3 regions of the Neobacillus sp. GCM10023253 genome follow, and region 2 is predicted to be linked to each of the others. Evidence: riboswitches for the same ligand, from Rfam matches in the RefSeq annotation. Region 2 holds a riboswitch; each other region holds the start of a gene.
What was found. A riboswitch is a leader RNA that binds a small molecule or an ion and turns the genes downstream of it on or off. The one in region 2 is predicted to bind cyclic di-GMP.
Positions count from the first base shown of each region.

Region 1 (10,523 bases), on a different contig from region 2:
GTTACGGGCCATGTCAGCAATGCTGTCCGCAACAGATTCGTATTGGCACAGGCCATTTTTGCCCATCATGCCGGCGATATTATTTTTTACATTGGCCGCATGGGACTTGCCGTTGCCAGATTCATGAACGGCGATGGATGCCAGCAGATTAGGATTGATATTATATCTTCGTCCGGCTTCAACAAAAAATTCGCCCATATTGCTCAATTTGCCTTTAAGGGCACTATTTAATTTATCAGTTGAAACATCAGTAAAACCTAATGTCATATTATCATCAAGTAAATGTGAGTAATCTTTCATCCCATTCAGAATAGGAGAGTTGTTCGTAATAAAGGACCCACTCGAATTCTTAGGGACAAACGTATTTTGCTGGTCTTGCCCACTCAAAACAGCCTGCAGCAAATTCGTAAACATATTACCTGTCGGAAAAAGGCTCGCTTCACTGCTGATGCCCTTTCCACTAAGGCTTTTTGAAATCGAAAGCAGGGCCATATTTTTAAACCACTCAGAAGAAACTGGACTATAACTCATGATAAATACCTCTGCGAATTAATTGGTAATTGGAAACAATAACCGTTTTTAATATATATTACTCTATTTTTTTAAAAATTTAAATGATAGAAAATACAAATTTTTTTGTTTATGATTAAACTACTTTCGCCGGAAAGGAGAATAATTTGTGATTCCATCCACTTCGATGAGTTCCACAAGCCACAAATTATCAGAGAAAACTAGCAGCAGTAAGCCGGAAAATCAACAGCCAGGTTCATTTATGGAGCTGTTGAATGCATTGAAAAATGGGACAGGTTCACCTCAGAATCTTATCTCGATGGTTGACCAGGTCTTAGAGCAGCCTGACGCATCAAATCAGGAACAGGACCAAGACAACGAGCAACAAACTCGAGATGATTTTCTTGCTTTTATCAGTTCATTTTTTGAAAAGACGAATCCTGCACTTGCTCCTCTTCAAACTACGATTGCGGGGGCTGCCCACAACGAAGGGAAGCAAGCATTACCGGCGCTGCAAACGGAGCTAGAAGGAATATTGGGCCAGAAGCAAGCTCAAGAATTAATAAAGTCATTTCAGGAACAGCTTAAATCAAATCAAAACACTGTTCAGGTGCAAAACCCGCTTCAACAACCAATCCAATTTGTGCGGGAGCAAGTTCGCCTGCCACAGAATGCGGTCGAGACACAGCAAAATCCACCTGGTTCTAAAATTGAACCCGATTCTGATTTCAAACAGCAGCAATTCGACGGAAAAGAAGTTATTTTTCAATCCCTAACTCGCCCGGGAGGTGCAGACCAGCCAGTTGCTAAGAATGAACCTACCCACTTAACAAAGGTTTCTAAGGAACAACTGGCAGCAGAGGTGATGGGCTTATTAAAGAACCATACCAATCTACAAAAGAGCTCTGACATCATCGAAGCGAAATTTTCACTGACGCCGGAGCACCTTGGGGAGATTGATATAAAAATTGTTATTCAAAAGGGGCAGGTAACGGCGCAATTTCTGGCGGACACCGCTCATGGAAAAGAAATGCTAGATTCGCAAATGTCACTTTTGAAGGCTTCCTTGCAGCAGCAAGGCTTTCAAGTGGATAAAATTGAAGTCGCCCAAAGCGGCCAGATGTTACATAATTTATCCCAGCAGGAGAGTCGGTCGCAGCAGGACCAATCGCAGCAGCGCCAGCCCAAAAAGAAAGTGAATCGTGATGAGTTTTATCAAAGCCATAACACGATTGACACATATATGCATAGAGAGTCCGATACGACGATTAATATTCTTGCATAAAAGGAGATGAAGAACATGACATCGGTAAATACAACAACACCATTCTCGAATACGTTCAGTACGAAACAGACAAACCAAGCCACAAATTCATTAGGCAAGGATGCTTTCCTGAAACTGCTGACTACCCAATTGCGGAATCAGGACCCGACCCAGCCAATGGAGGACCGGGAATTTATTTCTCAGCTGGCCCAATTTAGCACCCTTGAACAGATGTCCAATTTAAATCAGGCCTTTGCCCAATTCGCCAACTCAAACACGAAAGATATCAGCTACTATTCCCAAATGATCAGCAAGGAAGCGTCCTGGCTGGATGCCGAAACAGGTCTTCAGGCGAGCGGCATCATAAATGGGGTCATCAAAAAAGACAATCAATTTTTTTATAAAATAAATGACCAAGAGATTCCGATCGAATCAATCATTTCTGCAAAAAACCAAAACTAACAAACTCTGGAGGTAGGTAACATGCTTCGTTCTTTAAATTCAAGTGTATCTGGTATGAAGGCGTTCCAAAACAAATTAGATGTCATTGGTAACAATATCGCCAACGTGAATACGGTTGGTTATAAGAAAAGCCGTATCATGTTTCAAGATGTGTTAAGCCAGACTGTCCGCGGCAGTTCATCACCGGATCCGGTCGGGGGATCGGGCGGAACAAATCCTGTGCAAATTGGGTTAGGTGTAAAAACGGCATCAATTGACACGATTCACATGGCTGGAAGTCCAACGACTACGAATCTATCATCCGACTTGTACATGGATGGGGATGGATTTTTCGTGGTGCAAAGCGACAGCGGGGCAAAGTACTTAACACGGGCCGGCAACTTTGACCGGGATGGCGCCGGCAACCTCGTGAATCCACAAGGATATAAAGTGCTGGATTCTGTTGGAAATCCTATCCAAGTTAATTCAGATGTTTATGTTTCCTACACCATTGATTATAATGGGGTTATTAAAGGGGTCACTCCTGCTGGCACCGCCGATGAGATTGCCACTTTAGGCACGGTTGTTGTTTCCAATCCAGGCGGCTTGAAAAAAGTGGGCGGTTCCCTGTATGAATTAACAGGAAATTCCGATACAGAAACCAATATCGATAATCTGATTGCGAAGCGTTCAGATAACCATGCCGGGCAAATTGTTTCCGGCCAGCTGGAAATGTCAAACGTGGACCTATCCGAAGAGATTACCGAAATGATTACCGCACAGCGCGGTTTCCAGGCGAATGCCAAGGTGATTACCGTGTCCGATTCGATTTTGGAAGAATTGGTAAATTTAAAGCGTTAATAGTTTCGAATTTTTATAAGGGAGGGAAAGTATTTCTGCTTTCCCTTCGCATCATTTTTATGGTGGTGGAACCTACGCAATGAAAGAAAAAATCATTCAAAACAGCCAAGATGTCAAAGTCTATGATTTTAAAAAAGCGCTTCGTCTATCGATGGAGCAGGTTCGCGTGTTAACAAGAATCCATGATAATTTCGCTTATCAACTGGCTTCCTCGATTTCGACGCAATTAAGAACGATCGTGCAAGTGGATGTGGTGTCGGTCAATCAAATGCTTTACGAGGAATTCATCAAGGAGCTGCCGGCTTATACAATTTTAAACGTTTTTGAAACGTCCGAAAAAGGGCGCATGATTATGGAATTAAAGCCGCAAATGGCATATGCCATCCTCAATCGTCTGCTCGGCGGCCGGGAGCTTTCGGCAGCCTCCGGGGATAAAACAACGTTAACGCAAATTGAGAATAAAATTCTTCATAAGCTGTTCGAGGGCTTTGTAGAAAACTTGCAGAAATCGTGGAAAGATCTCATGAACGTCGATTTGAAGGTGTTTGAGATAGAAACGAATCCACAGTTTTTACAGGTCGCGATCCCGAATGAAACCGTGATTGTGATTGCCTTTACGATTAAAATCGGTGATGTGACGGAAAAAATGCACATTTGCATTCCGTATATCATTTTGGAGCCGTTTTTGCCAAAGCTATCATCCTATCAATTGTTCTCGACCCGAAGCCATGCCAAAAGCACGCAGGAATCCAAGCTGTTAAAGTCCAAAATTGAAGAACTTGAGATCCCGTTAAGCGTTGAACTGGGGCGCTCGAAGATTTCGATTGAAGAGTTTTTATCGTTAAACGTCGGGGATGTCATCCAGTTGAATCAGTTGTATGATGAACCGTTAAAGGCGAAGGTCGGAAAAGAAGTGAAATTCTTTGTCAAACCGGGTGTGAAGAAGACACGGCTGGCAGCCGAAATCGAAACTGTTTTAGAAAAAGAGGGAAAATAAGATGAGTAACGAGGGGAAAATTTCAAGAGAAGAATTGGAAGCTCTATTAGGCGATACCGAAAAGGAAACGAAGCCGTTTATTTTTCAAGACTTGCCGGATGAACCGCAAAAGCGGGAAACGGATGACTCCGTTAATTTGGATTTGCTCATGGATATTTCGTTGGAGCTGGTTGTGGAGCTGGGCCGGACGAAAAAGAAAATTAACGAAATCCTCGAACTCACACAAGGCTCAATTATCGAACTGGACCGTGTCTCCGGCGAGCCAGTCGATGTCCTGATCAACGGAAAAATTGTCGCAAAAGGCGAAGTGGTCGTCATCGACGATTATTTTGGGATTAGAATCACGGAAATTTTAAATAAAACAATCAATTAACCTCCAGAAAGGCTGTCGCGGCCTTTCTATTTTTCTGTATTCTAAATATATCCGCGGATTTTTTACCGATATCTGCGAATTTCCGAATATATCAGCGAATTTTTAAATATATCCGCGGATTTCCGAATATATCGGCGAATTCTAAAATTTATCCGCGAATCCTATATCCGGCCCCTCCACTCCCCAAAGTTTTCAAAAAAACTAAACGTTCCCCCAAAACCTGCCGTTATTTTTATTAAAAGCAAAGAAATGATGGTACGGAGGATTTCCAAATGATTTCAAATGATCTTCGCTTATCCGGTCTTGCGTCCGGGATGGATACCGAGGCGCTTGTGACCAAATTAATGAACGCAGAAAAAATCCCCTTAAACAAAGTAATCCAAAATAAAACGATGACGGAATGGAAAATGGATGCGTACCGCGATTTGAATACCAAATTTCTGGATTTGCGGTCTTCGATGGAAGCACTAAGGCTGGAGTCCACTTTTCAAAAAAGCAAGCTGTCATCTTCTGACTCGGCCAGGGTCGACGCGTCCCTAACAGGCACCCCAAGCAGAAGCGAATATGTGATTTCCTCGGCAAAACTCTATCAGCCGGGTACACCTTCCTCTGTCAAATTCGCACAGGCAGGAGTAGCCAATGATAAAGCCGAACTAGGTTCGGGATTTAGTTTTACCCTAAACAACGAACCTATCAGCTTTACTGCACAGGATACAATCCAAAGCTCGATTACAAAAATCAATGCCTTATCCGCGAAAACAGGGGTGACGGCCACGTATTCCAGCGGCGATAACGCGATTATTTTCACCTCAAAGGATGACCAGATGGGTATCAGCATTGCCAATGTATCCGACAGCTCAAACGTGCTTAAGATTGCAGCGGGTACGGTGGGCAGCCAGCAGAATGACTTCCCAGCAGGAAACGCCAGCGGGGCCGTCGGTACCTCGCCCGTCTCATCAACACCCGGCGAGGTCACCATTAACGGAACGATCATCACGATCAAAAGCAACCAATTTACCTACGACGGCATCCAGTTTAACCTAAAAACCGAACTGCCGGCCGGAAGCAATGTCACTGTTACGAAGAAACCGGACGTTGATGCGATTTTTGACAGCATCAAAGGCTTCGTCGACAAATACAACGAAACAATCAAAACCCTTCACGACAAATTGGGCGAAAAGCGCTATAAAGACTATACCCCTTTGTTAGATGACCAGAAGAAGGATATGAAGGACAAAGAAATCGAGCTGTGGGAGGAAAAAGCAAAGAGCGGCCTACTATCAAATGACCAGATGATTGCCTCCGCTCTCGACAAAATGCGGTCCATCCTCTATTCCAAAGTCAGTGACAAAGACCCTGCCATAATGAACAGTGACTTCGATACGCTGGCGGAAATCGGCATCACCTCAAGTACTAACTACCGGGATAATGGCAAGCTCGTCATCGATGAAACGAAATTGAAAGCGGCACTGGAAAATAATCTAGACCAAGTCGCCCAGCTTTTTTCAAAAAAATACGACATAGGGGCTTCCACCAACAACACGGTAAACAATGCCGAAGAGTTTCAAAACAGCGGGGTCGCCTGGCGGTTGTATGACCAGCTAAATGAGACGATGAAGGACATAACGAAGACGGCCGGTTATTCGAGTGACACTTACCTTTCCAAGGCATTAAAGCGGCTGGATGATCAGATTGATTCCTGGGAGAAACGCCTGCAGACAAAGGAAAGCTATTACTGGAAGCAGTTCACTGCGATGGAGCAGGCCATCCAGAAATCGAATACGCAAAGCAGCTGGCTGATGCAGCAAATGGGTGGTGGAATGTAATCGATGGAGAAACAAAAAGAGCAGTTTTTAAAAGAGTACTATCAGCTGACAAGCAATCTACTAGAAACGGATGAAGTAGAACTTATTGAACAGCTGCTCCAAGAACGGGACCAGTGCATTGAGAAAGTAAACGAGCTAGATCAACGTAACGGAGCCATCCTCATGAGCGAAGCCATCAAGGAAGAGCTCCGGCGCATTCACCCGTTAGAACGAAAGCTTCAGGAAAAATTAACTAGGGCCAAGCAAACGATTCTTGCGGTGATTGGTTCTCTCCAAAAAGAGAAAACCATTAAACAGCAGTACGGAGAACCGGTTGCTGCTTCGGTAAGCGGGATTTTTTACGATAAGCGAAAATAAAGGGAAGGTGTGAGACTTTTGGCTCTGAACAATGCCTATCAATCTTACGAAAATAATCAAGTACTATATGCGAAAAAAGAAGAGTTGCCCCTTTTGTTATATACCGGGGCGATTAAATTTATCCTTCAGGCCAGAATAGCGATGGAGAAAAAAGACTGGCAAAGGGCGAATGACCGAATCCAGCGGGCTCAAAAAATTGTTTCCGAATTAATGGTAACCCTGAATATGGATATCGAAATCTCAAAATCTTTTGTAGTACTTTACGATTACATGAAGGAAAAGTTAATAGAGGCGAATATCAAAAAGGACGAGCAGCTGTTAATCGAAGTGGAAAAAATGTTTACAGAACTGCAGGATACCTGGAAAGAAGCGCTGAAAATAGTACGGCCTGCTTAACTAATTTTAGTTAAGTAGGCCTTTTTAATTAAATTTGTTGTCAACTGACTAAAACCATTGTATTATTATTTTTGTAGGAAAAATTCGACAATATGATTTTCCAAAAATCGACAAATACAATCCGATAATAGCAAACCTGGGGAAACCCAGCGACGCAAAGCTATAGGGGCTAAGGATCCTAATGGATTACGCCAGCCAGTTGCCGAAGAGACTCATAGTTTACCCTATTAGACTATTCTTCGGAATGGTCTTTTTTATGTCCTAAAAATTAAAATTTAAATATTCTGAATTTTTATAGGAGAGCTGACCCATGTCGATACTTCAAAACATCAATCTAGTGCAACGTGCTTTAAATGCCTCTGTGTTAAGACATAATGCCATTTCCAACAATATCGCCAATGTGAACACCCCAAACTATAAACCCCAAAAAGTTATTTTTGAAGACATTTTAAAACAAGAACTTTCCGGTACTGGCTTTGACGGGAAGAGAACCAATGCCAAGCATATCCCAATCGGCATAGCTGCTTCAAGCCAGCCTTTGATTACCCAGGAACCTACTGTGTTGCAAAATAGCGGCAATGGGGTGGATATGGATAGTGAGATGACGGAGTTGACCAAAAACTCGATTTGGTACCAAACATTATCGTACCAGATAAGCGAAGAATTCAATTTACTCAAAACAGCAATTAAGAGCAGGTAGGTGATTCATAATGTCGATGTTCCAACCCTTAAATATTAGTTCTTCAGCCCTAACCGCCCAGCGGTTAAAAATGGATACAATCTCCTCCAATATCGCCAATGCGACGACCACTCGGGGCCAATTGGTGGATGGGGTCTGGATGCCTTACCGGCGGAAGATGGTCGAGGTGCAAGCGAATGGGACGGGAGGAACTCCGTTCAGCCAATTCTTGCAAAATGAAATGAATTCAAATGGGGTCAAGGTTACAAGAATCGTAGAAGACAAGACTCCGTTTCGGACGGTTTATGACCCGACCCATCCCGATGCCAATAATGAAGGCTACGTGATGATGCCAAACGTTGACATTACAAAAGAAATGGTCGACCTGATGACTGCCTCCCGTACTTATGAGGCGAACATCACAGCCTTTAATGTCGGAAAAAGTATGTCACTGAAAGCTTTAGATATTGGCAGATAAGGAGTGTTAAAAAATGAGAATTGATCAGCTGTTTCCGGCGCAAACCTCTTTGGTGGGAAAAGCGCAAAATACGCAGCCCGCTTCCGTGTCAGGCACCTCTTTTTCGAACTCGTTAAGCGAGGCCTTACAGAAAGCAAATGAAACGATTGTCCAATCGGAAAACATGTCCGAAAAAATAGCCATAGGTGAAATAAAAAATATCCATGACGTCACCATAGCTGCACAAAAAGCACAAATCGCCCTGCAGCTGACAACCCAAGTAAGGGACAAAGTAGTCGAAGCCTACCAAGAAATCATGAGAATGCAAGTTTGAGGCATGGGGACGGTTCTTGTGCATCACTTTTCAGAAGCAAAGGGTTGGTTCCTTTGCACAACCTTATCAGGAAGTCATGAGAATGCAGGTTTTAAAGGTGCAGTCGATTCTTGGCTAGCATAGCGGAGGGCTTATGAATCAGAAATTAAATGATTTCAAGGAAAAACTCTCGCAGTTTTGGAAAAACGCGAGCAAGAAAAATAAAACATTATATATCGGGACGTTTATTTTACTAGTGGCCCTGCTCAGCTTTGGTATTTTTTATTTTTCCAAGCCCAGCCTTGTTCCTTTGTATGCCAATAGTTTGAGTCAAAAAGAAATTGGCGAGATTAAGGCCGTCTTGGAAAAGCAGGGGGTCACGGACATAGAAGTGACCAACAATGGCACGCAAATTCTCGTTCCAAAAGAGCAATCTGCAGATCTGATCGTCAACTTGGCGGCAGAAGGGTTTCCAAAAAGCGGTCCGATCAGTTTTTCAGAACAGACCAAGGATTTGAAATTCGGCGTCACTGATCGCGAACTTGATGCCATCGAGAGAGAGGTCATTCAAGGGCAGCTGGCCAATTTGATGACGAAAATCAACGGCGTCAAAAATGCGGAGGTCATGATTACTCTTCCAAAGGACAGCGTGTTTATTCGGCCCGAGGAAGAAGGGAAAGCCAGTGCATCGATTATTGTTGACCTCGAGCCCGGCTATCAATTGGAAAAACAGCAGATTAAAGCTCTATACCATTTGGCATCGAAGAGCATTCCGAATCTGCCTGAAGAAAACATCGTCATCACCGATGAAAATGGCCAGCTTCTTTCCTTGCCGCAGTCAGGCGATAATGCCTTTGCCGGGGTAGATAGCTATGAAAGCCAACGGGAAATCAAGCAAAAGGTAGAGGCAGACATTCAGCGCAGCATCCAGCAGATGCTCGGCACGATGCTTGGGCAGGATAAGGTGCTGGTCCAGACCTTTGTGAAGCTGAATTTCGACCAGGTGAAGACGCAGCAAAACTTAGTCGAACCGCTCCCGAATTCCGATAAGGGAATGGCCGTTAGTGTTGAAGAGGTCACGAAATCCTACAGCGGCGAGGGGGCCGTTCCGAGCGGTGTAGACGGCACCGGTGAAGGCGATGTGCCTGCCTATGCTGCTGAAGGAAGCGGCGGAAAAAATGACTACCAGGAAAAAGTTAATCGCGTCAACTATGAATTCAACCGGATTACAAAGGAAATGGTCGAAAGTCCGTATACGATTGACGATTTGACCATTAACGTCGGAGTGGAACCGCCGAATCCGAAAAATCCTGCATCCTTAACAGCGGATACGCAGGATAATATCCGAAATATTATTGCCAACGTAGTACGGACAGCGATTAAGGACAATAAAGGGCTAACGGATGCCGATATCAACAATCGCATCACCGTATTCCCGAGAGAATTTGCCGGTAAAAAGGATTTGACACCTGCCAAGACGGATTTAAGTCAAAAGGCAACTTATATGAATTATATCTGGATTGGAGCAGCAGCATTAGGTCTCCTTTTGGTCGGTGGTTTAATTCTTGCCTCCCTGCTTAGAAGGAGAAAGAAAGAGGACATGGAGTCAGCCTCAGAATTTTTAGAAATGAAAAAGCTTACCGAATTTGAGCCTATCATTAACAAAAAGGAATCAGTGCAAAACGAATTAAATCAATTGGCTGGTAAAAATACGGATGAATTTGTCGACCTGTTACGGTACTGGTTAAAGGAAGAAAAGGAGGGATAACATGCGGAAGTTAACGGGAATTCAAAAAGTTGCGATTCTTTTGGTTGCTTTGGGGAAAGAGGGGTCTTCAGCAATTTTGAAACAGCTGAAGGAAGACGAAGTGGAATTGATTACAAAGGAGATTGCCCATCTTCAATGGATCGATGCCAAGGTGAAGGAAGATGTGCTCAGAGAATTTTACCAAATGGCATCTGAGCGGAAGGTCGTGTCGACAGGCGGTGAGCACTTTGCCAAGGATGTGCTCGCACTCTCCTTTGGCGAAGAAAAGGCGAAGGAGATGC
Region 1 covers NZ_JBHSHV010000026.1:27,136-37,658, reverse strand. Annotated here, with positions in the region: gene ACFPA1_RS22875 (glucosaminidase domain-containing protein) at 1-531, opposite strand, end outside; gene ACFPA1_RS22870 (flagellar hook-length control protein FliK) at 680-1,795, shown strand; gene ACFPA1_RS22865 (flagellar hook capping FlgD N-terminal domain-containing protein) at 1,811-2,236, shown strand; gene ACFPA1_RS22860 (flagellar hook-basal body complex protein) at 2,258-3,076, shown strand; gene fliM (flagellar motor switch protein FliM) at 3,156-4,073, shown strand; gene fliN (flagellar motor switch protein FliN) at 4,075-4,446, shown strand; gene fliD (flagellar filament capping protein FliD) at 4,719-6,272, shown strand; gene ACFPA1_RS22840 (hypothetical protein) at 6,276-6,629, shown strand; gene fliS (flagellar export chaperone FliS) at 6,639-7,025, shown strand; cyclic di-GMP riboswitch class I at 7,145-7,232, shown strand; gene flgB (flagellar basal body rod protein FlgB) at 7,336-7,725, shown strand; gene flgC (flagellar basal body rod protein FlgC) at 7,736-8,182, shown strand; gene fliE (flagellar hook-basal body complex protein FliE) at 8,196-8,495, shown strand; gene fliF (flagellar basal-body MS-ring/collar protein FliF) at 8,629-10,242, shown strand; gene fliG (flagellar motor switch protein FliG) at 10,244-10,523, shown strand, end outside.
Region 1: it holds a riboswitch for cyclic di-GMP, as region 2 does, so the genes downstream of both, flgB (flagellar basal body rod protein FlgB) here and ACFPA1_RS07650 (hypothetical protein) in region 2, are expected to answer to the same signal.

Region 2 (10,523 bases):
GGAAATGTGAACGCACGCAACATCATGGCCAAATATGGTGACAAAATCCTTACCTTCAACGATGACATCCAGGGAACAGGTGCCGTTACCCTTGCTGCAATTATGTCTGCCTTGAAAGTCACAGGCACATCCCTGAAGGATCAGCGGATTGTAATGTTCGGACCAGGGTCGGCCGGCATTGGAAACGCTGACCAACTGGTAGATGCTATGATTCTTGAAGGTTTAACGAGGGAAGAGGCCTATGACCGTTTCTGGGCAATTGATTACCGTGGGTTGTTGACTGACGTATCTGGGGACGTCTTGAATTTCCAGAAACCATATTTGCGGAAAGCAGAAGAAGTGAAGGACTGGGATCGGAATGAGGATGGCATCATTTCATTAATCGAAGTAGTCGGGAGGGTAAAACCAACCATCTTGATCGGTACCTCTGGACAAGCGGGCGCATTTACTGAAGATATTATAAAAGAAATGGTCAAGCATGTTGAACGGCCGATTATTATCCCAATGTCCAACCCGACTGCACTGGCGGAAGCAGTCCCAGAAAACCTAATCAAATGGACTGATGGAAAGGCGTTAATAGCAACTGGCAGCCCGTTTGATCCTGTTGTATACAATGGAGTTTCCTACGAAATTGGGCAGGCAAACAACGCATTTGTATTCCCAGGGCTTGGCCTTGGAGCCATTGTTGCAAAAGCTGAAATCATCTCAAAAGGAATGTTTGCAGCCGCAGCTAATGCCGTTGCCAAAATGACAGACACTAGTAAACCAGGTGCATCGCTCCTGCCAGCCGTTGAAAACCTGCACGAAGTTTCAGAATACGTTGCCGTTGAAGTAGCCAAAGGGGCCATAAACGAAGGAATAGCGAGGGCAGACATTCAGAATGTGGAGCAAGCAGTTACCGAAGCCATGTGGGAACCTGAATATAAGGAAATAAAAAGTGTAGGAATTTGGACAAGTATTTAAAAGGGTGATGCATGGGGACGGTTCTCGTGCATCATTCTTAGTGCGAGGATTTTAAGTTAACCCCTAAGATGAAATCAGACCGGACATGTGAATGCATGTTCGGTCTTTCAAATTTGGATTTATTTCTAGCAGTTTCGCCACATCCATTTATTCCTTCAGGCAGAAACAGATGTTAAAAAGTGTAATACCACATGGTTGAATTCATCAGTTTTTTCGATTTTCCCCACATGGCCCGCTTTTTTGATCGTATAAAACTTGGAGTTTGGTATTAATTTATGCATTCTTTTTTGATTGAAGGGGGGACAAATTCTATCATTCTGACAGGAAATGACCAAAGTGGGAACATTCATTTTTTTCAATGTTTGCCGATAATCAATTTCCAAACATGCGTTTACTCCTGGTAGAAATCCGTCAAGATGTTCGGACCAAATTGGCATGACTTTTTGAACGGCTTCTTCATTTTTATCATGCAAACATCTCGAAGTCGCTCCTGTGTGGAATTTTTCAATCGTCAAGTTACTTGTAAATTTTTTGTTTGTCCGCAGCAATAGTTTTTTTAACCACTTCGGAACGTAAAAAAGAGTGTTTGCAAGGATGAGTGACTTTATTTTTTCCGGACGTATCTTATAAATTTCCTGCGCAACCATTCCTCCCATGGAAAAACCAAGGATATGCGCTTCGTTCAAGCCTAATTGTTCCAATAACTCAACAATGTCTCTTGCAAAGGCGTTGATGGTTATTTCTTGACTTTCTGAACACCTGGTTTTTCCAAAGCCCCGTAAATCAGGGATAATTAAATCGAAATGTTCTGCCAGCTCATGTTGAAATTTCCATCCTTCTTTTCGTTCCCCCAACCCATGAATGAGTACTAGCGGATCGCCGTTGCCTAATCGATCATAGTAGAGATTGACTCCGTTTACCGACGCGAAAAGCAAGGTAATCTCCTCCTATTAATGTATTATTCTATTTTTATAGAGAAAGAATCCTAATTAAATAGTGATAAATATGAATGTTGTTATAATTATAGCGTTTTTTTTACTGTCTTTAGGTTAAAATTTTAAAAATATTTAATTTATGGACCATCCCATGAACCTATCCCCAAAAAATTTATTCTGTTAAAAGGACTTTTAATCATCCAGAAAGAATATATTTGATAGCGCTTACAGATGGCGCGGGGACGTTCTGTTGCATCATGCCGTTTTATTCAGGTGGTCATGGGAAAATACATAGTAAAGTATGAGAATCGTCCCCATTTCCCAAAGGAGGAATTTGCAAATGGCATTGAATCAACAAAGTGGTCAGGTGTTTGATGCTGTGGTGGTTGGGGCTGGGTTTTCTGGGTTGTATATGCTTCATCGGCTGCGGGAGGCCGGGTATTCGGTTCGCGTTTATGAGGCGGCGGATGATGTTGGGGGCACCTGGTATTGGAATCGCTACCCGGGTGCGAGATGTGACATCGAAAGTATTTACTACAATTATACTTTTTCAAAGGAGATTTTGGACGAGTGGACGTGGTCATCCAGATATGCCGAGCAGCCGGAAATCTTAAGCTACATAAATTTTGTGGCAGATAAACTGGACCTAAGGCGCGACATTCAGTTCAACACAAGGATTACAGCCGCCCGCTACAATGAAGAATCGCGTAACTGGGAGATTCGCATGGAAGATGGCACTTTCGTCTTAGCTGAATACTTTATCACCGCATTAGGCTGTCTTTCTTCTTCTAACATCCCTAAATTTAAGGGATTAGACAGCTTCAAAGGCGAGATGTACCACACAGGAAGATGGCCGCACAAGAAGGTGGATTTTAGCAGCAAGCGTGTCGGGGTGATCGGAACTGGTTCAAGTGGAATTCAGGCAATCCCGGTTATTGCCAAAGAAGCGGGACACCTCACTGTTTTTCAACGGACACCGCAGTATAGCTGTCCAGCGCAAAATCATTCACTTGAGGCAGAAGAAATCCGCAAGACTTGGGAAAATTATGATGAGACTAAACAGCAAATGCGATACTCGCAGCACGGTGTACCATATGGACCTCGGATGCGGTCTGCCCTGGAGGATTCCCCAGAAGAACGAGAACGTTTATATGAAAAAGCCTGGCAAGAGGGCGGACTATTTTCACTTACCTACAACTACAATGATATAGCTATGGTGCCAGAGTCGAATGACACCGCCGCATCCTTTATCCGCTCCAAGATTAAGCAAATTGTTCATGACCCCGAAGTAGCACAAAAGTTAATGCCGACCTACTACTACGCTACTAAACGACCTATCATAGATACCAACTATTTTGAAACCTACAACCGAGAAAATGTCTCACTTGTCGATATTAAGACAGCGCCAATTATGGAAATTACACCTGATGGAATCAATACGACAGACAACGAGTATGAACTAGATGTCCTTGTGTTTGCGACTGGTTTTGATGCCATGACAGGACCTTTATTTAAAATTGATATTCGTGGAAAAAACGATGTCTCGCTCAAGGATAAGTGGGCAGACGGCGCCGAGTTGAAGACCTATCTTGGACTATCCACTTCCGGATTCCCGAACATGTTTATGCTGACCGGTCCGCAAAGCCCATCGGTACTAAGCAACATGATGGTTTCGATTGAGCAGCATGTGGATTGGGTTGCCGATTGCATTGATTATCTTCGTGAGCATCATTTGGAAGCATTTGAGGCCACTGAAGAGGCGGAAGCATTTTGGAGCCATCAATGCCGCGCTATTGCCGACATGTCTCTGCTAACTAAAACAGATTCCTGGTACATGGGTGCGAATATCGACGGTAAGCCGCGCGGATTCCTTGCCTTTGCCGGAGGAGTTGGGCTATATCGATTAATTTGTGATGATATTGCAGCAAGAGGCTATGAAGGGTTTACCTCTCTGCTAGCACATGATAACCAAGATGATAGCAAAGTGAAGGAGGGATTTTTCGTGTCAAATATTGATCCTCAAGCATGGTTTATTTTAAAACAATTAGAGTCCGCCGGTGCTCCGCCTATGGAGCAGCTAACTCCGGAACTAGCCAGGATGGGTGATTTTAGTCTAATAGCGGGCGCGCCTGAAGAGGTAGCCAAAGTAGAAAACAGGACCATTCCGGTTCCGGGTGGAGAAATCCCTGTTCGTATTTACACGCCGGAGGGTGAAGGACCATTCCCAGCATTGGTTTACTACCATGGAGGGGGCTGGGTTATCGGCAACCTGGATACGGTTGACGTGCCTTGCCGTATGTTGGCAAACAGAGCAGGCTGCGTCGTCGTATCTGTCGATTACCGATTGGCCCCTGAGCACAAATTCCCGACTGCCGCTGAGGATTCGTATGCCGCAGCAAAGTGGTTATCGGAAAATGCTGCATCCATCCAAGTAGACCCTGAGCGTATTGCAGTAGGAGGTGATAGTGCTGGCGGAAACCTTGCAGCAGTTGTGGCCTTAATGGCTCGTGAACAGGGAGGCCCTTCATTTGCCTATCAAATGCTTATCTATCCTGTCACAAATCACGCTTATGACACGGACTCTTATCGTGATAATGCAGAGGGTTACTTTTTAACAAAAAATACAATGGTCTGGTTCTGGAATCATTATCTACGTAATGAAGAGGATGGCCAAAATCCGTATGCATCCCCATTATTGGCAGAGGATTTAAGCGGACTTCCGCCTGCGCTGGTGATTACGGCAGGCTTTGATCCGTTGCGCGATGAAGGGGAAGCCTATGCGGAACGGCTGAAAGCAGCAGGCGTACCGGTGGAAGCGACACGCTATGAAGGAATGATTCACGGTTTCTTCTGGATGCCGGGAGTGCTGACGGAAGCACATAACGCCATCAACCAGGCAGCCAATGCATTGAAGCAAGCTTTTAGTGCTGTAAAAACTATATAGATAGAATGCTGATTTAGGAGTCTAACTCATAACTGGACGGGACATATATTTTTTTAAACCATTGTTAAAATGACATTAGTAATAAATAGTGAAATGAAAACAGGGTGACCCAATCACATGTTTTTTATGTGAAACAACTGACCTTGATTGCGAATTTAATAAAAATAAATCCACTTCGAGTAGCTGGGCTCAGGTGGATTTATTTATGTCTTGCATTCTTTACCAATTTATAATCAATAATTTACATAAGCCATACAGAGAATTAAAATCTCCTTGCTATTTTATTAATAGGTACTTTTTTAATATTTAATAAAAAGACTTGAGGAGGTTTTGTAATGAGTAATCAGGAGTCACACAAGGAGATGGACAGAAGAAAATTTATCAAAATAGGGGGAATAGGCACACTTGCCTTAACATTGGGAGCAGCTGGCCTTCCAAAAGATTTGTTTTCTGGGACAGCCTATGCCGAATTAAATGATGATATGAAACTTCAATTTAATCCAGACGGCAAATTCAAGATTGTTCAGTTTAATGATACACAGGATGATGAAAATATTGACCGCCGTACCATACAGTTGATGGAAAAAGTCCTCGATACAGAGAAACCGGATTTTGTGGTCCTAAACGGAGACAACATCACTGGTGGCTGTGACACTCCTACCGAAATGAAACAAGCCATAAACAATGTGGCGCAGCCGATGGAGCAAAGAGGGATTAAGTGGGCCATTACATACGGAAATCATGATGAGGATTCCACTCCAAAAAGCGGCCTAAATGAGGAGGACATGCTGGGCATTTATATGTCTTACCGATACAATATGAACACACCTGGGGTAAAAGACATAACGGGTACTGGAAACATGAATCTTCTTATCAAAAATTCAAAAGGTACAGATGCGGCATTCAACCTTTGGTTGCTTGACAGTGGAAGATATGCCCCTCAAACGATTGCGGGACAAGATTTTAAAGGATACCCGACATGGGACTGGCTTCGTATGAACCAGGTCAACTGGTATTATGAGACATCGAAAAAACTTGAGCAGCAGTGGGGGCATAAGGTTCCATCGCTTGTATTTATTCATATCCCGCTTTGGGAACATAGATTTATGTGGTTCGGAAGTGTGGACGGAAGAACAGATGCTGATCACGCAAATGCTGTAAACAAACATAATATTGTTGGAGAAAGAAATGAAGAGGAATGCCCAGGGCCAATCAACAGCGGAATGTTTTCAGCTATGCTGGAAAGAGGAGATGTCAAGGGGGTCTTCTGCGGACATGACCACGTAAATACTTATATGGGTAACTATTATGGAATCCTGCTCGGCTATTCCGGCAGCACTGGTTTTGGTGCATACGGCCTTTCGGGGGCTGATCGAAACAGATTGCGCGGTGCCAGGGTTTTCAATTTAGACGAAAACTCAAAGGACGTACTAGTGGAAACTCATATGGTGTTTGCTAAAGATTATGGCATCGATTTGACAGCCAATGACCAAAGTATTGCACCTGGGCCAATAGATGAAGGCAAAAAGAATGAAAAAGTGGTAAGAAATTAAATCATGGGAATTGAATTCAATTTGATTATTTTTTTCATAACATAATCAATTCAAACCCAAACTGGACGCTTAAAAAATTAAAAGTTTTATTTAACATCCCTGCCAACAAGAAAGCTGGCAGGGATGTTAACAATGGAATCAAATTTATAATTGTCACTTTTCTTAGTTTATGTTTACCATAAAAAATATTTTTATGTAATATTTGAAAAAATTGTAATATAATATAAATAATTAGTTTATTTAGATAAAGGCAAACCACTCGAAAGATTGGGACGCAAAGCTACAGGTCTAAGGGTTCGATGAAACTAGGATGGCTGAGCTGCCTAAAATAGTAGATATTTTAGGGGGATTTCATTTGACTACACTTGCTTATGACAACGAACTTGAAATGGACGTGGTGGAACTTAGTGATGAAAATATTATAGAGAGGTACATAACAGCTTTACTAAAAATGGCCGACAAAAATTACAAATTGTTAGAAAAAGAATTGTTGAAAAGAAGGTTATTTTTGGTTGCCTTAGAACGCTATGATAGAAAAAAGACGTTTTTCCAGACTGGCATTTCTGATTAGAGGCGCAGAAGCCACTCGAAAAAGAAAGCTCCAAGGACTTTTTAAAGTGCTTGGAGCTTTCTTTTTTTTATATTAAAAACTATTCCGATAAACATACGCATCTTTCGGTTGTGAAATAATTTTATAATCCGTCACTTTTAAAATAGGGATTTTCATTTTAAAAGGTTGATAATACATCGTGTCCATCGTTCCCGTTACTTCGTACCACTGATCATTTGGGATGTGGACATTTTCAGGAAATTGAATCATCATTCCGAACACACCAGAGTCAGCAATACAGTGAATAATCCCAAATCGGAATAAAAAGATTTGGTTGCCATTTAACCCCGGACCGTTATATGAAAAACCCTTCATCGTCATGGTTTTCCCAACAAATTCCCCGGAAAAATTGTAGATGACTTCCAGGCCTTTTAAATAGTCCTCATCTGTTAAGGTAATATGGTCATTTCCTTTATACGATTTGAATTCCTTTTTGACTAAATCCGTAAATGCATCCTGGCCCATAAATTTACTCATGTCGGGATTTAATATTTGATGCATGCCATAACGGTCGGCCCCGTCCTCTAAAGTAGGAAAACTAAATCCTTTGGCATTAACTAATTGTGAATCTAGGGTCGCTACCGGCAAAAACACACCTGTCAAAGCGGGAAGAACAATCATCGTATACGAAACCGTTCTTTTTAGCTTTTTTCCAAAAGAAGGCTTTTTATGGTCATGTGAATGATCATGATGGCATTCATGACATTCCAATTCTATCTCTGATTTTTTCTCTTTAAGGTACCATCTGATTCCTTCTACAATAGTTAGGAAGAATAGGGCATAAATCATACTGTAGGAAAGAAAGGAATACTTCATATTAATATACTTCGAAATGTTTCCTGATAAATGCAAATAGAAAAACAAGTTGGTAAACAATAATAAAATCACGACGCGAAACATTTTCTTCCCTCCTTTACAGTAATAGTGAACCGATAAATACGAATGCTGAAATTAACGAAACAAGCAGGATGACGAATTTTGGCTTAAACGTACCAAACATCATCAGCAGGTTCTTGATGTCAACCATCGCACCGAATACTAAGAACGTCACGATGGAACTTTGTGAAAACGTGTTTCTGAATGACGAAGCAACAAAAGCATCCGCTTCAGAACAAATCGACAAAATGAACGCCAGTGCCATCATGACAAGAACACCCGCTACTTTTGAATGTCCAAGTGCCGCCAACGTAGAAGTCGGGATAAAGGTTTGCATCGCTGAAGCGATTAACGAACCCATCACCAAGTACTTCCCGACGTGGAAAAATTCATCGATGGTATGAGTAATCACGCTGACCAATTTTTGCTTCGTATTTTGTTTCGAATGGTCATGGACATGAACATGTTCATCCGCATTCAGCCTTAACTGGTTTGTCTTGATCACGAAAGAAAGAACAATCCCGACTAAAATCGAAACCACAATGGCAAACCCGGCACGGTACCAAACCATCGTCCAGCTATTACCAAATGCGATATACGTTGAAAAAAGAACGATCGGATTGATAATCGGTCCCGTGAGCATAAACGAAATCGCGGCAGGAAGGGCCACACCTTTTTCGACTAACCTTTTCGTAATTGGAACAATCCCGCATTCACATCCTGGAAATATTGCGCCTACGAAACTAGCAGTTATCACCGAAAGAATCTTATTTTTCGGCATGATGCGAACAATCATATTCTCCGACACAAAAACTTCTATTAAAGCCGCAACAAAAGCTCCAATCACAATAAAAGGAATTGCTTCTATTATAATACTGATAAATATCGTGTTTAATTGCAATAATTGATTCATAGGAGAACCTCCTGAAATGAAAAAGCGATAAAAAACATAGCAATTATAACAGATAGGAAGATAAATAGGGATATGTTTTATTTCCAAAAGTGGAAGTGATGCACGAGAACCGTCCCCATGCATCATTCCCATGCATCATTAAACCTTGTATTCTACAAAGCTTTTCCCTTAAAATTAATTAGGTAAATGGGGAATTTTTTTTAGAAAGGGGGGAGGTAAGCTGAAAAGGAAGATTGGTTTTGTTTATGAATGTCTGTTAGCGGGTCTGATTATTTTTTCCTTGGCAGCTGAATTGCCCGAGCGGGAAGATTATGTTTTGGGCTGGTTTGTATGGGGGCTTTTCGCTGTCGATTATGTGATACGGTTGATGTTAAGCAAAAATAAATGGGAATTTGTCAAAAATCATCCGATAGAACTACTTGCACTAATACCCGTTGATCAAATATTTAGAACCCTTCGTTTAATCCGCCTAATCCGCTTGGTCCGGCTCATCCTCGTTGTGAAAAGAAATAATTCGCTTCTAGATCTTTTGATTGAAAAATACCGTTTTGATAAATTATTTATAACCGTTATTGCGTTGTTATTTTTGACAGCCATCCCAATGGCCTGGATTGAACCTAGCTTTGACAGTTATGGTGATGCCCTGTGGTGGACTGTTGTGACTACCACAACGGTAGGGTATGGGGATTTATATCCGGAGACAACTGTTGGACGATTAATTGCAAGTGTACTTATGTTCGTCGGAATCGGTTTAATAGGTGTTGTAACAGGAACGGTTGCATCGCTTTTTTCAAATAAAAAAACGGATCTGCCCGACCAATTGAAATACGTAAGAGATAAAATTGACGACTATCCAACCATTAGTGAACCGGAGCTTCTCGTGATGATCGAGCAGTTGAAGGCCTATCAAAAAGAACAAAAGAAGGGCTAACGCTTACCCTAATTAGTGCCAGGAACGACCAACATGTTGATCGCCCCTGGCATTTTTTCTATATTGATTAATAAAATTTTTTGAAAAAATAATAAAAAACGATTAATATTATACTAACTATTTTTAATACCAAGTCCTAATAATAAGTAATAATTTTGATAAACTGGAGATATTTGCATGTCAATTGAGACGAAACAAAAGAAACCCAATATTGACGACTATTTTAATTCACTCGGAATCAAAGAATGCAAAAGTAAGCTCGCCTTTTGGAAGCACGTCACTGCTGTAGATTCCGTCCTGGCAGAAGAACTGGAACCGCTTATTTCCCGCAAAAGGAAAGGGAACATATATGATGTGAAGAATCAAACTCTGCCATTTAGTTTAGCAGCAGAATCGTGGACGATGTCCTTTCACAAGTCATTGCTCACCTGGGTCAGCCAGCAAAAACAATTAAAGCCAACTAGAATTTTGGAAATCGGGTGTGATAATGGATTGTCGGCATGCTGGTATGCACAGCTTTTTCCTGATGCGGAAATCGTCGGTGTCGACCAGTCGGAAAACGGAATCCAGTGTGCCCGGCAGTTGGCCAAGCAGCTAGGGCTCTCAAACGTGAGTTTTTATCAAATCGGCTTTATGGAGCTCCTCGACCATTTTTCCAAGCATTCTTTTGATATGATTATTTCGGTACGCAGCTTTCATGAGATTATGGGGCCCATTTTCATTCAAAACTATTGGTCGCTGCCTGACCACCTAAAGGAAAAACCAACGTTTGGTGACAGCTGGTATTTACAAATCGTT
Region 2 covers NZ_JBHSHV010000006.1:31,874-42,396, reverse strand. Annotated here, with positions in the region: gene ACFPA1_RS07675 (NAD-dependent malic enzyme) at 1-963, shown strand, start outside; gene ACFPA1_RS07670 (alpha/beta fold hydrolase) at 1,119-1,898, opposite strand; partial or broken gene ACFPA1_RS07665 (flavin-containing monooxygenase) at 2,200-2,883, shown strand; gene ACFPA1_RS07660 (alpha/beta hydrolase) at 3,967-4,842, shown strand; gene ACFPA1_RS07655 (metallophosphoesterase family protein) at 5,178-6,395, shown strand; cyclic di-GMP riboswitch class I at 6,635-6,722, shown strand; gene ACFPA1_RS07650 (hypothetical protein) at 6,751-6,966, shown strand; gene ACFPA1_RS07645 (TIGR03943 family putative permease subunit) at 7,039-7,905, opposite strand; gene ACFPA1_RS07640 (permease) at 7,919-8,812, opposite strand; gene ACFPA1_RS07635 (potassium channel family protein) at 9,111-9,725, shown strand; gene ACFPA1_RS07630 (methyltransferase domain-containing protein) at 9,903-10,523, shown strand, end outside.

Region 3 (10,523 bases), on a different contig from region 2:
GGTTTCCACAAGATGCTTCAGAACTTCTTCGCCTTCCTCAGCTTTTACCCCGACAATTCTGCCGTTTTCAAAGGTAATTGAAAAACGGCCAATGATATTTCCGCTGTAGCTGAGCGGCTTCGTGCTTGTGACGGTGCCGTTTACGCCAGTTTTTAATGGAACCGTAAAGACCTCTTCTGTTGGCATGTTGGCCATAAACTCAACACCGTTTTCATTGACACTGCCTGCGCCAACCCACAGATGATTTTTCGGCAGCTCAATTGTTAAGTCTGTGCCAGGTGCTTTGTAATGAAGCTTTGCATACCGTTTTTCGTTGAGGTATGACACTTTTTCATGAAGGGTTTCATCATGCTTTTTCCAGGCTTCGACCGGGTTTTCAGCATCCACACGGACTGCTTTAAAAATAGCATCCCAAAGCTTTTCAATCTGCTTTTCGGCAGGCTCGCTCGGAAACACCTTGGCAGCCCAGGCAGGGGACGCTGCGGCAACGACAGTCCAGCTGACCTTGTCTGATTGAATCGCTTGACGATGCTTAGTCATTGCTTTTCCGGCAGCCTTTTGGAAGTTGGCAATCCTCTGCGGGTCAACGCCTTTTAGCAAGTCTGGACTTGAAGACACCACTGACATAAAGGCAGCACCCTGCTCAACCAATTCTTCCATTTCCTTAGCCCGCCACTGCGGGTATTCGTTGAATACCTCATCTGGTGCCAGTTCATATTTGGTTCTTGTAACCACATCATCGGCCCAGTTGATAATGACATTGCGGGCGCCCGCTTCATAAGCCTTTTTAACGATTAAGCGGACAAACTCGACTGCGTCTAAGGAAGCGTTGACCAATAGGCTTTGATTTTTTTGAATATTTACGCCGACCTTAACTGCAAGCTCCGCGTATTTTTCAAGGTTAATTTGAAAATGACTCATATATGTATAATCTCCTTTATCAGAATCTTCCTTTATTGTAGCGTTTTTATTATGAAAAAGAAAATGATAGAGGGGCAGTGTTTTAAGCAAAAAAAAACAGCAGGAATAGTGTTCCTACTGCAGTTTGCTGCCATAAACTTTTATATTAAAATATACCCCTGCGGAAAATAAAACGATAAATGTAATAATGCCTGACAATGAAGTGGGAGCCATAAATGTTGACAGTTCCACTTTGTCCACCGCCTTTGAAATATGTAATGTTTACACTCTAAGTATAATACTAAAAGGGGTAATTGTGAATAATTTAGTACAATTTTTTGTCTGAATTTTGAACAATAATTAAAGGGACCCTGCTAAGCTAGGATCCCAGTTTAATAGATTCTTTTTCAAATGAATAAAACATCAGCCAATAAAAGAAGGCGCTGAGGAGTGTAAGCAAAAATAATACAAAAAATGTCCAGTTGTATCCAATCCAAACGGTCATCGGGATGGACAACGGCGCGATGGTTCGGCTGATGGTATACCGCAGACTCGCTGCCGCAAAGTACTGGCCCCGCATATGTTCGGGGGCAAGTTTGGACACAAAGCTTTGCTGGAGACCTGCACCCATCAATTCTGCAAAGGTAAATACCGCCATTGCGAACATCAATCCCCAAATCCACTGCGTTTGGCTAAACAGAATCAATGAAACTCCGTATACAACCGATGATAATACGAAAATATTTCTTTCATTAAAATTAGCTGTCCATTTGGTCACGATGACAGTTAATAACGCAACCAGCAGGCCATTCTCGGCAAGTACCATTCCAAAGGCTTGCTCACCGCCGACCTTAAATGACCAATCCCCAAAAGAAAGTAGATTTTGATTGTGAACAACATCCTTCATATACACTGGAAACAATAGATCCAACTGCATAAACGTTTGGCCGGCTAAAACCCCCGCTACGATAAACAGGAGAAATGTTTTATCCCGTACAATTATTGCATAGTCCCGAAATTGATTGATTAAAAAATAGTACCATTTTCCGTCGACGGATAAAGCTGAAGTTTTTTGAACGAGCACTGTTTCTTTTGTTAATTTTGCTAAAATAATGCCAAGCATCATACAAACAATCGCAGCAGCAAGCAATAACTGAAAGCGGTAATGAGCATAAAAAATCCCGCCTAAAATAGGGCCGATGACTACTGCGATATTGATAGATGTATAAAATATGGCGAATACCTGGCTGCGGTGTTTTTCCTCCACCAAATCAGCAACCATTGCCTGGCTTGCCGGCCAATAAAAGGAACCGAAAACACCGGCCGCAGCAAATGCTGCGAATCCAAGTATTGGAGACTGAAACCAGGGAGAACTGGCTGCTGAAAAAGCTAAAAAGGAAAATCCTTGCCCAATGGCAGAGAGAACCATCATTCGTTTCCGCCCAAATCGGTCAGCACAGTAGCCGCCCAACAGGTTAGCTGCCACCGCAAATATTTGTGAAAAAACCAATAACAAACCAGCTTTGCTCTTGCCGAATTCCTCTGCAAAATAAATCGACAGAAACGGAAAGAACATCCAATAAGTAATATTCATGGCCGCCTCACCGAACAGGCGAACCTTCAAATTCATATCCCAATCTCTAATCCGCATTCAAAAATCTCCATTTCCAAAAATCGTGCCAATTTATCATACTATTCAAGTGGAAGGGAATACAAGAAAAAAAGAGACTGCTTTCCCATCATTGCTTACCATTAATGTAATTGAAGTTTCGGAATTACTGAATCCATTAGAGACGTATGCTATATTTAACTTACTGTAATTCGAAAGGATGTTTTAAATATGGCAAAAAGTGTTGTAATTGCTGAAAAACCTTCTGTCGCGCGTGATATTGCACGTGTGCTTAATTGTAATAAAAAAGGAAATGGGTATCTAGAAGGCGAGAAATATATCGTTACGTGGGCACTAGGACACCTTGTCACGCTTGCTGACCCAGAAGATTATGATGTGAAATATAAAACATGGAAATTAGAAGACCTGCCAATGCTGCCTGAACGTATGAAGTTAACAGTCATTAGGCAGACCGGGAAACAATTTAATGCAGTTAAGAGTCAACTGACTAGAAATGATGTCAACGAAATAGTCGTGGCCACGGATGCAGGGAGAGAGGGAGAATTAGTTGCACGTTGGATTATTGATAAAGTAAAAGTCAATAAACCTATTAAACGTTTATGGATCTCATCTGTTACTGATAAGGCGATTAAAAATGGTTTTGCAAACCTGAAGCCTGGTAAGTCTTATGACAATTTATATGCTTCAGCTGTCGCACGTTCAGAAGCTGACTGGTATATTGGGCTGAATGCAACACGTGCTTTAACGACCAGGTTCAATGCCCAACTAAACTGCGGACGTGTACAAACACCTACTGTTGCGATAATTGCAGCACGTGAGGACGAAATCAAAAATTTCAGAGCGCAATCTTATTACGGCATTGAAGCCCAAACATCCAACCAACTAAAGCTGACTTGGCAGGATGCAAAAGGAAACAGCCGAAGCTTCGATAAAGAAAAAATTGAGGCCATTGTCAAAAAGCTTGGCAAACAAAACGCTATTGTAACGGAAATTGAGAAAAAGCCTAAGAAATCTTTTTCTCCGGGTCTTTATGACTTAACAGAATTGCAGCGTGATGCGAATAAAATCTTTGGCTACTCTGCTAAGGAAACGTTAAACATTATGCAAAAGCTGTACGAGCAGCATAAAGTTTTAACGTATCCTCGTACTGATTCGCGCTACATTTCTTCTGACATTGTCGGAACACTCCCTGAACGGTTGAAAGCATGTGCAATAGGTGAATATCGTCCATTAGCTAATAAGGTCTTAAGTAAGCCTATTAAAGCTTCTAAGGCTTTTGTTGATGACAGCAAAGTATCAGATCATCATGCGATAATACCAACAGAAAGCTATGTAAACTTCTCAGCCTTCACAGATAAAGAGCGTAAAATTTATGATTTAGTCGTAAAACGTTTCTTAGCGGTATTATTCCCGGCATTCGAGTACGAGCAGTTAACGCTGCGAGCCAAAATCGGTGATGAGAACTTCGTGGCTCGTGGAAAAACGATTATTTCAAGTGGCTGGAAAGAAGTTTACAATAATCGCTTTGAAGATGACGATGCGTCAGATGATTTGAAAGAACAGATTTTACCTCGCATCGAAAAAGGCGATACATTAATTGTGAAACTTATCGCACAAACGGCTGGACAAACAAATCCGCCAGCTCGATTTAATGAGGCGACATTACTTTCGGCAATGGAAAACCCTGTAAAGTACATGGAAACAAACAATAAACAGCTCGCAGAAACATTAAAATCTACGGGTGGACTGGGAACTGTTGCAACACGAGCTGACATTATTGAAAAGCTATTCAACTCGTTCTTAATCGAAAAACGAGGTAAAGACATTCATATTACTTCCAAAGGCCGGCAATTGCTGGATTTAGTGCCGGGAGAGCTAAAATCCCCTGCTTTAACAGCGGAGTGGGAACAAAAGCTTGATCAAATTGCGCATGGCAAGTTGAAAAAAGAAGTGTTTATCAGCCAAATGAAAAACTACACGAAAGAAATCGTGGCTGAAATTAAAGCAAGTAATAAAAAATATAAGCACGATAATATTTCTACAAAAAATTGTCCTGACTGTGGAAAACCAATGCTTGAAGTGAATGGCAAAAAGGGAAAAATGCTCGTTTGCCAAGATCGGGAATGCGGGCATCGTAAAAATGTCTCACGTGTTACAAACGCACGCTGTCCACAATGCCATAAAAAACTTGAGCTGCGTGGCGAGGGTGAGGGCCAAATCTTCGCATGTAAATGTGGATATCGTGAAAAACTTTCTGTTTTCCAAGAACGCCGGAAAAAAGAATCCGTCGGGAAAGTGGATAAACGGACAGTACAAAAATACTTAAAGAACCAGCACAAAGAGGAAGAACCTTTGAATAGTGCGTTGGCTGACGCGTTAAAAGGGTTGAAGTTTGATTAACACCATACTTAAGGGGCTATTCAAGAAGAGTGATTTCTTTATGAATAGCCTCTTTCATTCATTATCCTGCTAAAGTGATAATGCGCTAAAATTCAGAAAATTTAGTTGACAGGCAAGGTATCTGTCACATAAAATATTATCAAACTAATAATAATTTTTAGAATGGGTGGAAAATCATGAGGCAGCGCCGAAGAACCGTTCAAAATTTTATAACGTTTATTAAAGAGGCTGGATTCCAAATCTAATCAGAAATGGAATCCAGCCTCTTTCTTTATCTTACTAAAGTAATAGAGGAGTGGAGAGAAATGATCACATTAACAGGTAACAGTCTAACATTAGAGCAAATGAAGGAAGTATTGTACCGTGGCCAAAAGGTTGGCGCTTCGGAACAAAGCATGGAGGCTGCAGCGAAGAGCCGGGAAGCGGTGGAACGAATTGTTTCTGAGCGTAGAGTGGTTTATGGAATCAATACCGGGTTTGGAAAGTTCAGCGATGTACTTATTGATAAAGAACATGTGCAGGATCTGCAGTTGAATTTAATCCGCTCGCATGCCTGTGGAATAGGGGAGCCATTCCCAGAAGTGGCGTCAAAAGCAATGGTCGTTCTTCGTGCCAATGCCCTGTTAAAAGGTTACTCAGGCATTCGTCCGGTAGTCATTGAAAGACTGATTGAGCTGGCTAACAAAGACATTATTCCGGTTATTCCGCAGCAGGGTTCATTAGGTGCTAGCGGGGATTTGGCGCCATTATCCCATTTGGCATTAGTTGTTGTAGGTGAAGGCGAAGTATTCTATAAAGGCGAGCGTGTGGAAGCAGGCATTGCACTTCAGCAGGAAGGTCTTTTCCCGCTAACACTTGAGGCTAAAGAAGGTCTTGCTCTCATTAACGGAACGCAAGCCATGACAGCTATGGGGGTCGTCGGATACCTAGAAGCAGAGCAGCTTGCTTTTGAGAGCGAACTGATTGCTTCCATGACGATTGAAGGGTTAAATGGAATTCTCGATGCTTTTGCAGAAGAGGTTCAAGTGGCCAGAGGCTACCAGCAGCAGATTGATACAGCAGCAAGAATCCGCCGCTATTTGAGTGACAGCTTATTAACAACGATGCAGGGAGAACTGAGGGTTCAGGATGCTTACTCTCTTCGCTGCATCCCGCAGGTTCAAGGTGCTTCCTGGCAGGCGCTTGATTATGTAAAAGAAAAGCTAGAAATCGAAATGAACGCGGCGACTGACAATCCACTAATTTTTGATGATGGGGAAAAGGTCATCTCCGGTGGAAACTTCCACGGGCAGCCAATTGCTTTTGCAATGGACTTTATGAAAATCGCAGTAGCAGAGCTTGCTAATATTTCGGAACGTCGTGTGGAACGGTTAGTTAATCCGCAATTAAGCGATCTGCCGCCGTTTTTAAGCCCGCAGCCAGGCCTGCAATCAGGGGCAATGATTATGCAGTATGCAGCGGCTGCACTTGTTTCAGAAAATAAAACTTTGGCACATCCAGCTAGTGTGGATTCCATTCCATCATCGGCAAACCAAGAGGATCATGTCAGCATGGGGACGATAGCATCAAGGCATGCACATCAAATCATCCAAAACACTCGCAGGGTCCTTGCGATTGAGATGATTTGCGCCATGCAGGCCGTCGAATATCGCGGTGTAGAGAAAATGGCGACCCATACGAAGAACTTCTATGAAAAAGGTCGTGAGCAGGTGGCATCCATTAAGCAGGACCGCATCTTCTCGAAGGATATCGAAAGACTGGCAGAATGGCTGAAAACCCTGGAATTTTCTCAGTTTATGAAGAAATTAAGCTTCGAAAAATAAACAGAGTAAAAAGGCGTGAAAACTCTTCACGCCTTTTACTCTGTCTGCTCAGGAAGCAGGCGGGCGGTATCCTGCGGCGTGTCCTCTTCCTCAATTCTATTTTTAAAGGCCTCCTGGGTGACAATAAATTCTTCATCCCCAATTGCCTGCTCAGCATGACTCTCGGTCATGGTGTTCTTGGGGAATTCACCCGGATGGTTTTTGTTTTTATGATTAAAATGTTCTCCACGTGCCAAGTCTAACACTCCTTTCGTTATCGCTTGTAGCATGCCCCAATAAAGCTGAAATCATTACCGATTTATTTTTCAACCAAAATGGACCTTTGTTATAATAAATCTAGTGAGTATGCTAAAAAAGGAGGGCAATAACATGGATATGTTTCATATTGTCTCAGAAGATCGGATTAAAAAAGCATACAAAGATGGAGAATTTGATAATCTTCCTGGATATGGAAAACTGCTGAAGCTTGAAGATTTATCAGGTATTCCAGAAGAACTGCGCATGGCTTACAAAATCATGAAAAATGCAGGCTTTTCAGAAGAGGAAAACCATTTACGCAAAGAGATGATGACCATCGAGGATCTCATCAAAAAATGTGACGACAGCGGTAAGAAGGAAGATTTGCAAAAAAAGTTAAATGAAAAGCTCCTTCGCTTTAATCAATTGATGTCAAAACGAGGGGCGAAAACAAATTCGTCCATTTTCAAAAATTACGAACAAAAGGTAGAAAAACGGTTTAAATAAATTCTGATTAGTAAAAAAAAGCTGGCGAGGAGAGAATTTTTACAATTCCTCTTCACCAGCTTTTTCTTCAAATTTGGCAGGCTTGCACATGCGGTCTAAGAAATAACCTGCAAATACCATAAAAGCAATGGGGATTGAAAAGTTTAACACATGAACAATGGTCAATGCCTATCACCTCTATTTTATTTTGAATATTGACAATATTCCGTATATTATCATGTTGTTAATATTATATGCTAATCGTCACAAATTAGACAAATGTTTTCGTCATAAAATCAGAGCCAAAAATAAAGAAGGAAAATTTTCTTCCCATAAATTAGGAGGATATTCGACTTCAAATGCTCTATTATTTATATATTCCATTTTCAGGCAATGGGAATTAGAGGAAAAAATGCGGGAGTTTGTCAAAAAATGTCTAAAAAAGGGGTTTAGAATATTAAAAATGCTGACAAAAACTAACACTTTGTTATAAAAGGACTAGTTATAATGAACTTACTAAATAGTTAGTGTGAATTTAGTCCTAGAAAAGATGAACTGATGAAATAATAAATAGACAGTTATTTTTCAGAAAAAGGCAAACTTGGTGAAAATCAAGGACGCAAAGCCGAGGGTCTAAGGTGGAAATAGAGAGAAGCTATGATGGCCGGGCTGCCTGAAATACGGGTAAGTATTTTAGGGGGTTGTTAGTATGAATTTGGAGATTGAGCAGATGGAGAAGCTTGACAAGGATTGGCTAGTACTAATTATGGAAGCTAAGAGGATTGGATTATCGGTAGAAGATATTCGAAATTTCCTAAGCGGTAATCACCAATCAGAACAATTTGTTACATACCAAAATGAAAAAACATCCTACAAAAATTAAGAATTTTTGTAGGATGTTTTTTTTGTACATTTTAACTATTGTTTTGATTGTTCCGCCATTTATTAAATTCCAAGAACTCGCGGAATTGATCTTTTGAAACACCGGAGGTCATGGCTTCCTTTACTAAATTCATCCAATCATTGTCCAATGCCGTCTTGTCAATCTGCTCATGTATTAAATGCTCAACCGGAATGTTTAATACACCGGCAATCTTTTCAAGAAACTGTATGGACGGATTTTTTTGAAGGTTTCTCTCAAGCGAGCTTAAATAGGATTTTGCAACTCCTGCCTGCTCTGCTAGTTCAGAAAGTGACATCTTCTTCTCTTGGCGGAATTTCTTTACGCGGTCACCTATCATGGATTCTCACACACCTAAAAATAATTTATAACATCATTCTATCAAAAAGAATTTGAGAGTACCATATTAAGAACAAAGGAATATGGCAAATTATCGAAATTTGCATAATTAGTTTTTACATTGAGAAAGTAGTTTTGAAAAATAAGTCCGTTAGCGTTAATATTAAAGTGTTGCCAAAAATGTCATATAGTAATCGTTTTTATATACCAGCATTCGCACAAATAGGTCTCCAGACAAAAGAATTTATTCAAAAAGGCAGGGGAACATTACATGATTGTCTTAAAGTCACAACGAGAAATCGAAGCAATGAAAAAGGCAGGAGAAATCCTCGCTGCCTGTCACAAAGAAATTGCCAAAATGATTAAGCCAGGGATTACCACTTGGGAAATTGATCAGTTTGTAGAGGGATTTTTAAAAAAGCATAATGCCACTCCGGAACAAAAAGGTTATAAGGGCTACGAATACGCAACATGCGCAAGTATTAACGATGAAATCTGCCATGGCTTCCCGCGCAAAGAACCATTGCAGGAAGGGGACATCGTCACGATTGATATGGTTGTTAATTACAACGGGGCCTTGGCTGATTCAGCATGGTCTTACGCAGTTGGCGAGGTTTCCGAAGAGACTGAGCATTTATTAAAAGTCACAAAGGAAGCCTTGTACAAGGGAATTGAACAAGCGGTTCCAGGCAACCGGATTGGCGATATCGGTCATGCCATTCAGACTTATGTGGAAAGTGAAGGACTCGCGGTTGTCCGCGACTTTATCGGACATGGGATTGGAGCAGTGATTCACGAAAAGCCGGATGTACCGCATTACGGTTTGCCAGGTAAAGGCCCAAGAATTAAAGAGGGAATGGTATTTACGATTGAGCCAATGGTGAATATCGGATTATTATTCACCAAAATGGATTCAAATGGATGGACAGCAAGGACCGTCGATAGCACCTATTCCGCCCAATATGAGCACACAATCGCCATCACCAAAGATGGCCCGATCATTTTAACTGATCAAGATTAAAAAATAAAAAACAGATCTCATTCGAGGTCTGTTTTTATTTTTTACGCAAGTTTCCCAATTCTTCAACTAGAGCCTGCATTTCATTAGGGCTGAAAGAATTCTTTTTCATTACCATTTCATAAATCTCTTTCAACTCTTCATACATTTCCTCATCAAAATGGGAAGGTTTAATTGCGCCTAGATTCAAAACCTTTAACTTCTCTTTAATTTGCTCAATCATATATTCAACATTTTCTACTGACTTCAACGATAAATCCATTTTCGGTCACCCTTTCGGAAATTCATATGTCCATCTTTTCATGTTCACTGAATGATGTCAACACAGAAAAATTAGGGCCAGACTTGCATACCCTTTCTAGATAAAGCAAAATAAATGATAGGAAAATTCATTGGAATAATTTTCATTCATTTTTATGATTAAGCAAGGAGAGGTTAAGATGACAAAGAATAAATTTTGGCAAGGAATGCTGATTGGAGCCATTGCTGGCGGAGCGATTAGTCTCTTCGACAAACAAACCCGTCAAATCATGAAGGAGCACGCTTGCAAAGTTTCCGGAAAGGTGTCTTATGTTGTCCGACATCCGGGTGAAATGGTCGGGAAGGTAAAGGAAACGGCAGAGAAAATTATGGATACCGTCGAGCAGGCGGGAGAAGATATCTCCTATATCATGGATAAGGTGGATGAGCTTCGCGACCTAACACCTAAAGTGACCGAGACAATCAGGGAGACAAAGAAAACTTTCAGAGATGATGTGGATACCGACTTTGTTGAGGAAATCTTTGATG
Region 3 covers NZ_JBHSHV010000028.1:75,900-86,422, reverse strand. Annotated here, with positions in the region: gene ACFPA1_RS25630 (aminopeptidase) at 1-921, opposite strand, end outside; gene ACFPA1_RS25625 (MDR family MFS transporter) at 1,280-2,551, opposite strand; gene ACFPA1_RS25620 (DNA topoisomerase III) at 2,741-4,930, shown strand; gene hutH (histidine ammonia-lyase) at 5,236-6,753, shown strand; gene ACFPA1_RS25610 (hypothetical protein) at 6,789-6,998, opposite strand; gene ACFPA1_RS25605 (DUF1992 domain-containing protein) at 7,123-7,497, shown strand; gene ACFPA1_RS25600 (hypothetical protein) at 7,537-7,662, opposite strand; cyclic di-GMP riboswitch class I at 8,061-8,153, shown strand; gene ACFPA1_RS25595 (anti-repressor SinI family protein) at 8,186-8,359, shown strand; gene ACFPA1_RS25590 (helix-turn-helix domain-containing protein) at 8,391-8,717, opposite strand; gene map (type I methionyl aminopeptidase) at 8,988-9,737, shown strand; gene ACFPA1_RS25580 (DUF1128 domain-containing protein) at 9,772-9,996, opposite strand; gene ACFPA1_RS25575 (YtxH domain-containing protein) at 10,175-10,523, shown strand, end outside.
Region 3: it holds a riboswitch for cyclic di-GMP, as region 2 does, so the genes downstream of both, ACFPA1_RS25595 (anti-repressor SinI family protein) here and ACFPA1_RS07650 (hypothetical protein) in region 2, are expected to answer to the same signal.